Regions from separate parts of the Agromyces sp. Y182 genome, predicted to be linked through region 1. Evidence: riboswitches for the same ligand, from Rfam matches in the RefSeq annotation. Region 1 holds a riboswitch; the other holds the start of a gene.

Region 1 (7,115 bases):
ACCTCGCGAAGTTCGACTCTGTGCGATTCGGCCTCCGTGTCACGCCCGAGGGCGGCGGCACGGTCGAGCAGGTCATGGCTGCGACCCGCGAGGCCGGTTTCGGCCCCGAGGTCAAGCGACGCATCATCCTCGGCACCTATGCACTCTCGGCGGGCTACTATGACGCCTATTACGGCAGCGCGCAGAAGGTACGCACGCTCGTACAGCGCGACTTCGGTGCGGCCTTCGCGAACGTCGACGTGCTCGCCTCGCCGACCGCACCGACGACCGCGTTCAAGTTCGGCGAGAAGCTCGCCGACCCCGTGTCGATGTACCTGAACGACATCGCGACGATTCCCGCGAACCTCGCCGGTGTGCCGGGCATCTCGCTGCCGTCGGGGCTCGCCCCCGAAGACGGGCTGCCCGTCGGCATCCAGTTCCTCGCGCCGGCGCGCGAGGACGCACGTCTCTACAACGTCGGCGCTGCGCTCGAGCAGTTGCTCGAGGCACGTTGGGGCGGCCCGCTCCTCGCGCAGGCGCCCGACCTCTCCGCCCATGAGCTCACCGCGACCGAGGAAGGCGCACTCTGATGGCCCGCGCTGAACTGATGGACTTCGACAAGGCCCTCGAACTCTTCGAGCCGGTCATCGGCCTCGAGGTGCACGTCGAGCTGAACACCACGACGAAGATGTTCTCGTCGGCGCCGAACCCCGCGAACTCGCAGTTCCACGGCGCGGAGCCGAACACGCTCATCACGCCCGTCTGCCTCGGCCTGCCCGGTTCGCTGCCCGTCGTCAACGGCGAGGCCGTGAAGTACTCGATCAGTCTGGGGCTCGCGCTCGGCTGCTCGATCGCCCCGTCGAGCCGGTTCGCCCGCAAGAACTACTTCTACCCCGACCTCGCGAAGAACTACCAGATCTCGCAGTACGACGAGCCGATCGCGTTCGACGGCGAGGTCGAGGTCGAGCTCGAGAACGGGCGCACCTTCACGGTGCCGATCGAGCGCGCGCACATGGAGGAAGACGCCGGCAAGCTCACGCACGTCGGCGGTTCGACCGGTCGCATCCAAGGCGCCGAGTACTCGCTCGTCGACTACAACCGTGCCGGTGTGCCGCTCGTCGAGATCGTCACGCGCCCGATCTTCGGCGGCGAAGCCGACACTCCTGCGCTCGCGAAGGCGTACGTGTCGACGATCCGCGACATCGTGCTCTCGCTCGGCATCTCCGAGGCGCGCATGGAGCGCGGCAACCTCCGTTGCGACGCGAACGTCTCGCTCCGCCCCCGCGGGCAGGAGAAGCTCGGCACACGCACCGAGACGAAGAACGTCAACTCGATGCGGTCGGTCGAGCGTGCGGTGCGCTACGAGATCCAGCGTCAGGCCGCAATCCTCGCCGGTGGCGGCACGATCACTCAAGAGACGCGTCACTGGCACGAAGACACGGGTGCGACGAGCGCCGGCCGTCCGAAGTCCGACGCCGACGACTACCGGTACTTCCCCGAGCCCGACCTGCTGCCGGTCGTGCCCTCGGCGGAGCTGATCGAGGAATTGCGCGCCGCGCTGCCCGAGGCGCCCGCCGCGCGCCGCCGGCGTCTGAAGGCCGAGTGGGGCTTCACCGACGACGAGTTCCAGATCGTGGCGAACTCGGGCATGCTCAACGAGCTCGCCGCGACCGTCGCCGCCGGCGCAACCCCGGCTGCCGCGCGCAAGTGGTGGACGGGTGAGATCGCGCGTCTCGCGAACGCCGCCGACCGGGATGCCACGGGCCTCGTGTCGCCCGAGCACGTCGCCGAGCTCGCGCAGCTCGTCGATTCCGGCACGCTCACCGATCGCCTGGCCCGCCAGGTGCTCGAGGGCGTCATCGCCGGCGAGGGCTCGCCGCAACAGGTCATCGACGCGCGCGGTCTCGCCGTCGTCTCCGATGATGGCGCGCTGATCGCGGCGATCGATGCGGCACTCGCCTCGCAGCCCGACGTGCTCGCGAAGATCCGCGATGGCAAGGTGCAGGCGGCCGGTGCGGTGATCGGCGCCGTCATGAAGGCGATGCAGGGCAAGGCCGATGCGGCGCGTGTGCGCGAGCTCGTGCTCGAGCGGGCCGCGACTCCGGTGGCCGAGTAGCGCGTGCAGCGAGCGTTCTCATACCGCCGGTCGAGTAGCGAGCGTTCTCATACCGCTGGTCGAGTAGCGAGCGCAGCGAGCGTATCGAGACCGACTCACAGCCCGCACGATACTGACGGCCGTACAGTGGTCGTCCTTTGAACGATTGAGGAGCACGAAATGGGATTCCTGGACCGACTGTTCGGCACCGTCCCCGACGAACCTGCGGCGCGCCCGGTTCCTTCTGCACGCAGACTGAGTGACGACGAGGTCGCCGTCGAGCGATACCGCTACCTGCTGCGCACGGCGCCGCCCGAGTCGGTCGAGACGGTGCACGCCGAGGCATTCGCCAAGCTCACTCCCGAGCAGAGAGCGGCGGTCTTCGCCTCGCTCTCCGAAGAGGCACCGGCCGGTGAACGACTCGTCTCCGACGAGCCCGGCGCACTGGCTCGGGCGGCGACCCGTGCCGAGCTTCGAGCTCCCGGCAGCGTAGAACGTGCCTTCAACCGGGCGGATGCCTCGGGTGGCCGCGCCCAGCAGGGCGGGCCGTCGTTCGGCGGTATGTTCGCAGGCTCGCTGCTCGGCTCCATCGCGGGTGTGGTGGTCGGTTCGGCGATCGCGCAGGCGTTCCTGCCCGACCCCGCCTCGTTCGAGGCGGGCGCCGACGGCGGGGACACCGGGGGCGACTCGGGCGGCGAGAACGGTGCTGGCACGGGCGCCGATGCCGGTGGCTATGACGCTTCTGGTTCCGACCAGGGCGGCTTCGGAGACTTCGGCGGTGGCGATTTCGGTGGTGGTGGCGACTTCGGTTTCTGATGCTCCATCGCTGGCCCTGAGCTTCCGATGACAGTGGCACGGGCTAGGTTCGGAGCATGAGCAAGCAGGACGGCTCGTCGCGGCAGGTCACCACCGGCCCGGTCGACGATTCGGCGACACCCATCCTGCACGTCGACATGGATGCGTTCTTCGTGTCGGTCGAGTTGTTGAAGCGGCCCGATCTGCGCGGCAAGCCGGTGCTGGTCGGCGGTACCGCCGGGCGTGGGGTTGTTTCTGCGGCGAGCTACGAGGCCCGAAAGTACGGCGTGAACTCGGCGATGCCGATGTCGCTCGCATTGCAGCGCTGCCCGAACGCGATCGTGTTGCGGGGCGATTATGCGAGCTACACCGAGTACTCGCGTCGGGTGATGACCATCTTCGAAGAGGTCACCCCGCTCGTCGAGCAGCTCTCGATCGATGAGGCGTTCCTCGACGTGTCGGGCGCGCGACGCCTGCACGGCAGCCCGGCCGAGATCGCGTGGACCCTGCGGCAGCGGGTGCACCGCGAGACCGGGTTGACCTGCTCGGTCGGCGTGGCGGCGACGAAGTTCGTGGCGAAAGTGGCGTCGAGCAGGGCGAAGCCCGACGGCATGCTCGTGGTGCCGGCCGAGCGCACGCTCGATTTCCTGCACCCGCTGCCGGTCTCGGCGCTCTGGGGGGTCGGGCGAGTCACCGAGGAGTCGCTCACGCGCATCGGGCTGCGCACGGTCGGCGATGTCGCTGCCATGCCGGTCGATGCGCTCGAACGTGCGCTCGGGCCGGCCCTCGCGGCCAAACTCAGCCATCTCGCGATGGGCGTCGACGCGCGCGACGTCGTCACGGGCCGTGAAGAGAAGAGCATCGGCCACGAGGTCACGTTCGGCTACGACCTCACCGATCTCGAGCAGTTGCGGCGCGAGCTCCTCCGGCTCTCCGACGACGTCGCTGTGCGGCTGCGCAAGGCGGGGCTGCTCGGCCGCACGGTCGTGTTGAAGCTCCGCTACGGCGACTTTCGCACGGTCACCAGGTCGCGCACGCTGGGCGAGCCCACGGATGTCGCGCGCCGCATCTACGACGAGGCATCCGCGGCCCTCGGTGAACTCGCCGGCGATGGTGCGCGCATCCGTCTCATCGGTGTTCGAGCCGAACAGCTACGGCCGTCGGGTACCGGTGCGATGTTGTGGGACCCCGACGAGGAGTGGCGCGAGGCCGAGCGCACCATCGATGAGGTGACCGCTCGTTTCGGTCGAGGCGCAGTGCGGCCGGCTTCGCTCGTGCGCCCGGCGGTCGATCGTGTCGAGTCGTCACGACGCAAGGATGCGGGCGGTGAGTGAGTGCGTTGCGATGAACCCGTTCGAGGGCGAATCGTGAGAGGGGTGGCTGAGCGGCGCATCCGCGGGTAGCGTTGCAGGCATGGCTGAACTCGTACTGGAACTGGCTGAGAGCGTCGCCGGCGTCGGCGTGAAGACCTCCTACGGTGACGTCGTCGAGATCGACGGCACCACCCTCGTGCCGGTGGCGCTCGGATACTACGGCTTCGGTGCCGGCAGCGGCTCCGACGAGAAGGGCGACGAGGCGGGCGGCGGTGGCGGCGGTGGCCTCTCCATTCCGCTCGGCGCATACGTCGGTCGCGATGGCGGCGTTCGCTTCGAACCGAACCTCATCGGCCTGCTGCTCGTCGCCACCCCGCTCGTGTGGGTCACCGGCAAGGCGCTGCGCATGGTGATCAGAGCGCTCAAGCGCTGAGACGCCCACCGTCGCGGCGGTCGCGGTCGACCCTCACCGTGCTCGTCGGCGTATACTCGTCAGCGAACACGGGAGTCCGGTGAGCCGGGCTGAGAGGAAGGTTCTCAACCTTCGACCGTCGAACCTGATCTGGGTAATGCCAGCGCAGGGAGGGCAATCACATCTCAATTCCCGTGCCTCTTTCCACGAATCGAAAGGGCACGACAGTGCACACTGCAGCAACTGAAACCAGCACATCCCCGGCCGCTCCGAAGCCGCGCAATCTGCGTTGGCGGGTCGTCGACATCGTCGTCGCCAGCGTGATCGGCGTCGCGACGGGGCTTCTTTTCCTCTTCTGGAACAACATCGGTTACGCATGGTTCAGTGCGGCCGATGCGCTCACGCCGGGCCTCGGCGGTATCGCCGTGGGCATCTGGCTCATCGGCGGCGTGCTCGGCGGACTCATCATCCGCAAGCCGGGTGCGGCCCTCTTCGTCGAGCTGCTCGCCGCGGTCGTGTCAGCCCTGATCGGCAACCAGTGGGGCATCGAGACGATCTACTCGGGCGTGGCGCAGGGGCTCGGCGCCGAACTGGTGTTCGCGATCCTCGCCTACCGCCGGTTCGGTGTGTTGCCCGCCATGCTCGCCGGTGCGGCGGCCGGCGCGGCGGCCTGGAGCCTCGAGCTCTTCACCTCCGGCAATCTGCAGAAGTCCGCCGAGTTCCTGGGACTCTATTTCGCGACGGTGGTCGTGTCGGGCGCGGTCCTGGCCGGGCTGCTCGGCTGGCTCATCGTGCGGGGCCTCGCAACCACCGGGGCGCTCAGCCGTTTCGCCGCGGGTCAAGACGTGACTCAGCGGGTCTGACGTGGGTCACGACTCCGAAGCCATCCGGCCCGCGCGCGTGGAGGCGCGCGGGTGGGGGTGGCGCCACGCCGGCAGGCGCGACGCAGCGCTCGATGGCATCGACCTTCGTATCGAACCGGGGGAGCGGGTGCTGCTGCTCGGGCCATCGGGTTCGGGCAAATCGACGCTCCTTCACGCCCTTGCCGGAGTTCACGGCGGAGCCGAGGAGGGCGAGGAGACCGGTTCGCTGCGCATCGACGGCGAGTGGCCGGCATCGGTGCGGGGCCGCGCGAGCCTCGTGCTGCAGGATCCCGACTCGCAAGTGATCCTCGCTCGCGTCGGTGACGACGTCGCCTTCGGCTGCGAGAACCTCGGAGTGCCGCGAGACGAGATCTGGCCGCGTGTGCGTCGCGCGCTCGACGACGTCGGGCTCGACCTTCCACTCGATCACCCGACCAGCTCGCTCTCCGGCGGGCAGAAGCAGCGCCTCGCGCTTGCCGGTGCCCTCGCGATGCGTCCAGGGCTCTTGCTCCTCGACGAACCGACCGCGAACCTCGACCCCGACGGGGTGAGCGAGGTATGCCTCGCGGTCGACCGCACGCTCGAGCGCACCGGAGCGACCTTCGTCGTGGTCGAGCATCGTGTCGATGTCTGGATCGACCTCGTGGCCCGCGTGGTGGTGCTCGGCAGGAACGGTCGTATCATCGCCGACGGCGACCCCCGACACGTCATCGACACGCAGCGCGAGGCCCTCCTCGCCGCCGGGGTCTGGGTGCCCGGCTCGCCGCCGACGGTGACGTCGGCGCGGCCCGCCGCTGCGGCATCCGTTCTCGATCTCGCCGGTATCGACCTCGCGATCGGCCGCCGGAGCGATGCGGTCGTGCGAGCGGGGCTCGAGTTGTCATTGCCGAGAGCCTCGTCAACGGTGCTCACGGGGCCGAACGGCGCCGGAAAGTCGACCCTCGCCCTCACGATGGGCGGACTTCTGGCACCGATCGCCGGTCACGTGCGCGCGTCAGCGGAACTCGCGAGCGGGCTGCGCAGCGAGCCGATCCGATGGCGCTCGCGCGAGTTGCTCACCCGCATCGGAACCGTGTTTCAAGAGCCGGAGCACCAGTTCGTCGCCTCCACCGTGCAGCGCGAACTCGAGGTCGCCCCGCGGGCGCTGGGTCTCGACGCGGCGACGACCCGTCTGCGCACTCGCGAGGTGCTCGAACGCTTGGGGCTCGACCGGCTCGCCGAGGCGAACCCGTTCACGCTCTCCGGCGGTGAGCAACGTCGGCTCACGGTCGCGTGCGCGCTCGTCGCGCAGCCCCGCGTCATCATCCTCGACGAGCCGACCTTCGGCCAAGACCGTCTCACCTGGATCGAACTCGTCGGCCTGCTCAGGGGGCTGGTCGACGACGGGGTGACCCTGCTCTCGATCAGTCATGATGCGGCATATCTCGCGGCGCTCGGCGATCAGCATCTCGATCTCAGCCGGGAGTCCCTTCGGGTGGAGGCGGCGGCATGATCGCGGCACCTCGACTGCGTCTCGTCGATCGCGTCAACCCCGTCAGCCGCCTCGCCGCGGCGATGCTCCTCACCACACCACTGCTCCTCACCGTCGATTGGGTGAGCGCCGCGGTCGCACTCATCGTGCAGCTCGCACTGTTCGCCATGGCCGGTGTGACCCCGAA
Region 2 (7,115 bases), on a different contig from region 1:
TGCGGGTGATCTATACCGCTCGGGGCATGAGCAAGCTCGAGGTGCTGACCGACGCCTCGGTCGTCGCGAAGTACGCGGTGCTGCCCCAGCAGTACGTCGACTTCTCGGTCATGCGGGGCGACTCGTCAGACGGGTTGCCGGGTGTTGCGGGAGTGGGGGAGAAGACCGCTGCGTCGCTGCTGCGGGAATTCGTCGACCTCGACGGCATCAGGGCGGCTGCAGCGGATCCCTCGGCGCCGATGTCGGCGAGCGTGCGCGCGAAGTTCGCTGCGGCCTCCGACTATCTCGACGTCGCCCCGACCGTCGTCGAGGTCGTGCGCGACCTCGATCTCGGCGAGTTCGACTCCCGGCTGCACCCCGTCACGGGAGCGCGCCGTGAAGCCCTCGAAGCGCGCGGTGCCGAGTGGAACCTCGGCGGGTCGGTGTCGCGAGTGCTCGCGGCACTCGACTCCCTGCCGGCCGCCCAGTAGGGTCGCACCGAGAACGGGCCGCCTGGCGGTCGATCAGACGACGGATGCCTCGCGGCCGGCCCGTGCGGTCCGACCGAGCAGCATGCGCGCGACGAGTCCGATCACGGCGACGCCGATCGCCGTCGCGAGCGGCGCCACGACGAGGCTCGGTTCGGTGAGAGCCATGCGGAACACTCTGACCCCGTAGTCGAGCATCTCACCGGGGTGGCCGGCGAGTACCCGCGTTCCGGCCGCGCTCGACACCGCGGTGATCAGTGCAGGCCCGACCCAGAGCATCGCGAGGCTCGCGATCGCCGCGACGATTCGGCCGACCGTTTCGACTCCGCCCCAAGCGATCGCCGCGCCGACGAGCACCGCCGGCGCCCAGCGAACGGCGTCCCAGAGCCAGGCAGGCTCGCCCGCGAACGCGGGACCCCGCGGCGAGAGGAGCGCGTGCAGCCAGCCGGCCGAGAGGATCGCCGCGATGGTGAGGCCGATGACCGCGCCGGCTCGCGGTGCTCGGGCGACGAGCCAGAGCACGCCGAGTCCGACGACGACCGCGAGGATCGCAACGGCGATGACCGCGCCGAGGTACACGAGAGACCACTCGTCGTGTCGCAGGCCTGCGGCGACGAAGGCGGCGGTCTGGACGATCGCGACGACATCGACGAGGAGCACGCCGGCGAGCAGCATCATGAACCCACCGCGCTGAGCGCGGGGGCGCGTGGAGCGACCCACGAGCCCGGCGACCGCTGCACCGATGATGATGAGCGTGGCGATGAGTGACAGGGAGTACTGACTGAAGGGCAGCAGCACGATCGGCATCTCATCGGGCAGGGTGTCGTTCGCCCAGAGATTCTGCAGCGGCAGGCGCATGCCCGTGATCAGCCACGGCAGCAGGCCGAGCGCGGCGGAGGCCACGCCGAACAGAAGCAGGTGCCAGCCGCGCAGCGGTCGCGCCTGGCCGGCATCGGTCGCCACGTACTCGCGGGAGGGCTGCATGTCGGGCGTCGTCTGACTCATTGCCACCTCGTCGTTGGATCGGCGCCGGCCCGGAGCCGGGCGGGTGCGACCACCCTATGCTGCGCGGAGGACGGAGGTCTCGTTGCGATCATTCCGCGCGGCCGACTCGAGATTCGAGTCCCGATCACCCCTCGCCGAGCGCCGACGCGAAGAACGCGAGCTCGTGCTCGGCCGATCGGCGGAACGCCCGACGCATCAGCTCGCGTGTCTCGGGCGTCGCACTCGCCGCCAGGCGCGTGACGATGTCGATCGCCTCGCGGTTCGCGACGGCGAACGCGGGGTCGGCGTACGTCGCGAGCCACGAGGCATACGGATGCGCCGTCGCCGTCGCCGTCGCCGTCGCACCGAAGACGCCGTCCGCGAACCGCTCGCCGAGGTCGACGTAGATCCAGTAGCAGGGCAGTACGGCGGCGGCGAGCGCCGCGTAGTCGCCACGGGCCGCAGTGGAGAGCAGGTGGCCGAGGTAGGCGGTCGTCGCGGCGTCGGGCTCGGCCGCGAATGTCGATGCGCCGGCCGAGTCGAGCCATGTCTCGTGCAGCTCGAGTTCGCCGACGAGGGAGCCGTGTGCGGCGTTCGCCCAGAATGCCTGCTCCGAGGCATCCGTCGCGAGACGCGAGGCATCGGCCAATACGCGCGCGTAGTCGCGCAGGTAGAGCGCGTCCTGCGCGAGGTAGCGGAGGAACGCGGGTCGCTCGAGCGTGCCGTCGGCGAGCTCGCGGATGAACGCGAGCCCGTCGATCGCCGAGCGAAGGTCGTGGATCGACGCCCACCACTCCGCCTCGACCTCGGCGGGCGTCGGCGCGGTGCGTACCCCGCCGCGGGACCAGAGCCCCGCGAAGTGGCTGATCGGCCCGTGCCCGCGGCCGACCTCGAGCGCTTCGCCGTGCCGCAGCGACTCGCGCAGCCACCGGCGGGCCTCGATGATCGCGAGGGTCCAATCTCCGAGCTCTGCGCGGAGGCTCGCGATCGCGGAGGAGAGCGAGCACCCCGTGCCGTGCGTGGCTGTGGTCTCGATGCGCTCCCCCGGGAACTCGATGATCGTGCCGGTCTCGGCGTCGACGAGCGCGTCGGGAGCGTCGGCGCCGTCGAGGTGGCCGCCCTTCGCGAGCACGAGCACGCCGAACTCGCGCGAGACTCGTCGGGCCTGCTCGAGCGCCGCCGGCCAGGTGAGTGCGTGCGGCTCGCCGGCGAGCACGGCGAGTTCGTGCAGGTTCGGCGTGATGAGGTGCGCCCGGGGGATGAGCGCGCGAAGTGCCTGCTCGCCGTCGGGATCGAGCAGTCGGTCGCCGCTCGTCGCGATCATGACCGGGTCGAGCACCACCACCGGGGGCCGCGTGCGCGCGAGCCAGTCGTCGACCGTGCCGATGATCGCTGCGTCGGCGAGCATGCCGATCTTCACGGCGTCGATCGTCACGTCGTCGCTCACCGCATCGAGCTGCTCGGCGAGGAACGACGCCGGCGGCAGATGCACGCTGCGCACGCCCCGCGTGTTCTGCGCGACGAGCGCGGTCACCGCCGCCATGCCGTAGCCGCCGACAGCGGCGATCGACTTCAGGTCGGCGTGGATGCCGGCACCGCCGGTCGGGTCGGTACCGGCGATGCTGAGCACGCGCGGCACCCGCCGGTCGCGCGGCACGCTGCGGACGCCGGGCGTGTGGCGGCCTCGCGGGGGCGTGGCGGTCTCGAGTGCGAGGCGAGCGGATGCCACGGCGCCGATGTCGACCGCTCGAGTGGCCGTCTCGCTCATCGCCGGGCCTCCGAAACGCGGCGGTCGCGGGGTGGCGCGATGGCCGCCCAAGCGTCGACGAAGTGCAGCGCAGCGTCGCGGGGATCGGCGGCGGCGCAGATCGCGGAGACGAGGGCGACCCCGGCGGCGCCGCCGTCACGGAGCGGCGCGACGTCGCCGAGAGTGATGCCGCCGATCGCGACGCACGGCAACTCGGCCTCGGCCGCGAGTCGTGCGAACCCGTCGACGCCGAGTGCCGGCGGATGATCGGGCTTCGTCACGGTGGGCCGGATCACGCCGACGCCCAGGTAGTCGACCGTGCCACGCGGCATCCGTCGTACGGCCTCGAAGTGGGCCGAGGTGTTCGCGGTGAGGCCGACGACGCCGTTCGGTCCGAGCCGCTCACGCGCGATCGTCGCCGCGGCGTCACCCTGGCCGAGATGCACACCGTCGACGGGCAAGCCGTTCGCCCGTGCCGCGAGGGCGACGTCGAGCCGGTCGTTCACGAGCAGCGTCGCCCGCCCGTCGATCACGGCGCACAGCCCTTCGAGCAGCGTCAGCAGCTCCGTCGAGGAGCCGAGCCTGTCGCGCAGCTGCACCACTCGCACCCCGCCATCGACCGCATCGGCGACGACCGACGTCACGCCCCGCGGGCCGCAGAGTGCCGCATCGGTGACGAGGTAGACCGAGAGATCGAGCGCCGTGTGCGCCGTCACGACCGCACCGACGTCGAGGGCAATGCCACGGATGCGAGTTCGGCCGCCACCGCGGTGTGCGCGTCGGCGGCGACCTCGACGAGCTGCACCCGCCCGCGCTCGGCGACCTCGTCGGCCGTGACCTGCGCGAGAGCATCGAGGAACAGCGGTGCGAAACTGCCCGGCCCGGCGGCACCCGCGGCCGCGAGCTCGGCTGCCACGGTGTAGACGAGCGTCGCTGCAACGGCGCCGGAGAACGCGTCGTCGGTGACCGAGAGGAAGGCCGCGGTGACGGCGCCGAGGGCGCAACCGCCGCCCGTGACCCGGGTGAGCAGCACGTCGCCGTTGGCGACCCGGGCAACCCGCCGGCCGTCGGTGATCAGGTCGATCGGGCCCGACACCGCGACGACGGAGCCGTGCGCCCGGGCGAGGTGAGCCGCGGCATCCGCTGCCGACTCGGTCGAATCGGAGGCGTCGACGCCGCGTCCGCCGCTGCCCCTGCCGGCGAGGGCGATGACCTCGCTCGCATTGCCGCGGATCACGGTCGGGCGCTGCGCGAGCAGCTCGTGGGCGAACGCGGTGCGCACGGGCAGTCCGCCGACGGCGACGGGGTCGAGCACCCAGGGCGTGCCGGTCTCGGATGCCGCGGCCACCGCCTCGCGGGCGGCATCTCGCTGCTCCTCGTGCGGCGTGCCGAGGTTCACGAGCAGCCCCGACGCGATTCGCGCGAAGATCCCGGCCTCACCGCGGATGTCGACCATGGCCGGGGCCGCGCCGAGGGCGAGCAGAGTGTTGGCCGTCACGTTGGTGACGACGCTGTTGGTGATGCACTGCACGAGCGGCGTCGCCTCGCGCACGAGGGTCAGGAGCTCGGCAGAGTGCCGGGCAGGGTCGGTTGGCAGACGATCGCTCATCGCGACATCCCTTCGCTAGTTCGAACTAGATCAGGTTCGACGGGTGTGTTCTCAGCCATGCCCGCTTCGGTGAAGCGATGCACGGCACCCCGTGTCACTGCGATGAAGCCTAGCGGTCGCCCGGTGACGGTCGGCGACACGGGCGTCTCGCGCGAAGGATAATGAAGCGGTGAGTTCCGACCCCTCAATGCCGCCGCCCGCTCCCGCCCTCGAGAGCACGGTGAAGCCGCGCCTGTTCTGGTTCGTCGCGCTCCTCGCCGTCGTCGTGATCCTCATCGACCAGGCCTCGAAGTGGTGGGCCGAGGCCGCACTCGAGGAGCGGGTGTCCGTTCCGCTGATCGGTGACCTGATCCGCTTCCAGCTCGTGTACAATCCCGGCGCCGCATTCTCGATCGGCACCGAGTTCACCTGGGTGTTCGCGATCCTGGCGGCAGTGGGGGTCATCGCCATCATCGTGTTCGCGTGGCCGGTGCGCTCACGGGGTTGGGCGATCGCGCTCGGTCTCCTGCTCGGCGGCGCCGCGACCCACCTCGGCGATCGGCTGTTCCGTGAACCGGGATTCGGTCGCGGGCATGTCGTGGACTTCATCGGTTACGGCAACCTCTTCATCGGCAACGTGGCCGACATCGCGATCTTCGCCGGCGCCGTGATGGTGCTCGTGCTGACCTTCAAGGGCGTGCATCGCAGCGGCGCTGTCAACTCGGCTGACGCTGACGCTGACGCTGACGCCGACGCTGACACGGCTACCGACGCTGACACGGCTACCGACTCCGACACCGCTGCCGAGACGAACACCGGCACCGAGACATCCGCATAGCGCCCCTCAGCGACGCTCGATGGTCGACCCGCGGATCACGAGCCGCACGGGCAGGTGATGCACGCCGGCGTCAGGTTCGGTGCCGTCGATCGCGTCGAAGATTCGCATGGCCGCGGTGCGCCCGAGCTGCTGCAGGTTCGCGTCGATGCTCGTCAGCTCGGGACGGGAGTTCACGGCGAGCACCTCCCAGTTGTCGTACCCGATGACGGCGACGTCTTCGGGCACGCGCTTGCCGAGGTCGCGCATGGTGTCGATCACGCCGCGCGCGATCTGGTCGCTGCCGGCGACGACGCCGTCGATGTCGGGATGCTGGGCGAGCAGCATGCCGGCCGCTGCGCGGCCCCAGTGTTCGCTCCAGCTCGAGGTCATGACGTCGCCCACGAGTTCGAGTCCGGCTTCGGCGAGGGCCGCCTGCACGCCGACCGCACGATCCTGTGCGGCGGCGTACTCGGGCTCGCCCGTGATGTGCGCGATGCGCCGCCGCCCCGTGGCGAGGAGGTGCTCGACGGCGATGCGTCCGCCGGCAATGTTGTCGGGCGTCACCGAGACGTCGCCGGGGTCGTCTGATGGCGCGTAGGCGTAGACCACGGGCACGGGGAGGTCGTGGCCGAGCGACGGTCGCGGGTCGGTCTGGCGTCCCACGACGATGATGCCGTCGACGCGTCGGTTCAGCAGCGCCTTGAGGTGGTGCTGCTCGCGGATCGTGTCGCCGCGCGCGTCGCAGAGGAACACGTTGATCTGACCTGCGCCGAACGCGTCCTCGGCGCCCATGAGGATGGGGATCACGAACCGGCCCTCGAGGTCGCTCGTGAGCAGGCCCACGGTTCCGGTGCGGCCGGCGATGAGGCTTCTGGCGAGCGAGTTGGGTGTGAACGAGAGCTGTTCGGCGGCGTCGATGACGCGCTTGCGCGTGGCCGGGGCGACTTGGTCGCGGCCGTTGATGGCCTTCGAGGCGGTCGCGAGCGAGACGCCTGCCATGCGGGCCACGTCGTTGAGCGTCGCCGCCCGTGAGCTGCCCGAGCCGGTTCTCGCCATGTTCGCCTCCTCAACTGAAACGCTACCGGCTGTCGCTCTTGACGGCCGGGAGATTCACACTGTAGCGTGCCGAAAGGCCTTTCGGAAATTTCGGAAAGGCCGCACCAGCACCTGACATTCCGGGCGTCTCGGCGCCCTCTCAACGACGAGCAAGGAGTACACGGATGAGATCACGCAATCGCCGGATGACGCGGGCTGCAGCTCTGTTCGCCGCCGGCGCTCTCACGATCGGGCTGGCCGCCTGCACGGGCGGCGACGAACCCGGAACGAGCCTCGCGGACGCCGGCGCCGAGGGCGTCGACGACGGCACGACCCTGACGCTCTGGACGCGTGCGCCCCTCGAGAAGCAGGCGAAACTCCTCGTCGAGGCCTACAACGACAGCCACGAGAACCAGGTCGAGCTCACGGTCGTGCCGAACGACGACTACGTCGCGAAGGTCGGTGCAGCAGCCGGCT

The links. A riboswitch is a leader RNA that binds a small molecule or an ion and turns the genes downstream of it on or off. The one in region 1 is predicted to bind thiamine pyrophosphate.
Region 2: linked by a shared signal. The riboswitch ahead of thiM (hydroxyethylthiazole kinase) and the one ahead of AC1C2R_RS18090 (ECF transporter S component) in region 1 are both predicted to bind thiamine pyrophosphate.

The regions. Positions count from the first base shown of each region.
Region 1 covers NZ_JCAIUF010000002.1:754,597-761,711, reverse strand. The annotation lists gene gatA (Asp-tRNA(Asn)/Glu-tRNA(Gln) amidotransferase subunit GatA) at 1-569, shown strand, start outside; gene gatB (Asp-tRNA(Asn)/Glu-tRNA(Gln) amidotransferase subunit GatB) at 569-2,095, shown strand; gene AC1C2R_RS18105 (hypothetical protein) at 2,255-2,890, shown strand; gene AC1C2R_RS18100 (DNA polymerase IV) at 2,947-4,203, shown strand; gene AC1C2R_RS18095 (spore germination protein GerW family protein) at 4,283-4,615, shown strand; TPP riboswitch at 4,674-4,783, shown strand; gene AC1C2R_RS18090 (ECF transporter S component) at 4,822-5,457, shown strand; gene AC1C2R_RS18085 (ABC transporter ATP-binding protein) at 5,459-6,949, shown strand; gene AC1C2R_RS18080 (energy-coupling factor transporter transmembrane component T family protein) at 6,946-7,115, shown strand, end outside.
Region 2 covers NZ_JCAIUF010000001.1:2,427,076-2,434,190, forward strand. The annotation lists gene AC1C2R_RS11200 (5'-3' exonuclease) at 1-470, shown strand, start outside; gene AC1C2R_RS11205 (hypothetical protein) at 504-1,472, opposite strand; gene AC1C2R_RS11210 (bifunctional hydroxymethylpyrimidine kinase/phosphomethylpyrimidine kinase) at 1,597-3,219, opposite strand; gene thiE (thiamine phosphate synthase) at 3,216-3,914, opposite strand; gene thiM (hydroxyethylthiazole kinase) at 3,911-4,807, opposite strand; TPP riboswitch at 4,798-4,909, opposite strand; gene AC1C2R_RS11225 (signal peptidase II) at 4,977-5,624, shown strand; gene AC1C2R_RS11230 (LacI family DNA-binding transcriptional regulator) at 5,631-6,659, opposite strand; gene AC1C2R_RS11235 (ABC transporter substrate-binding protein) at 6,824-7,115, shown strand, end outside.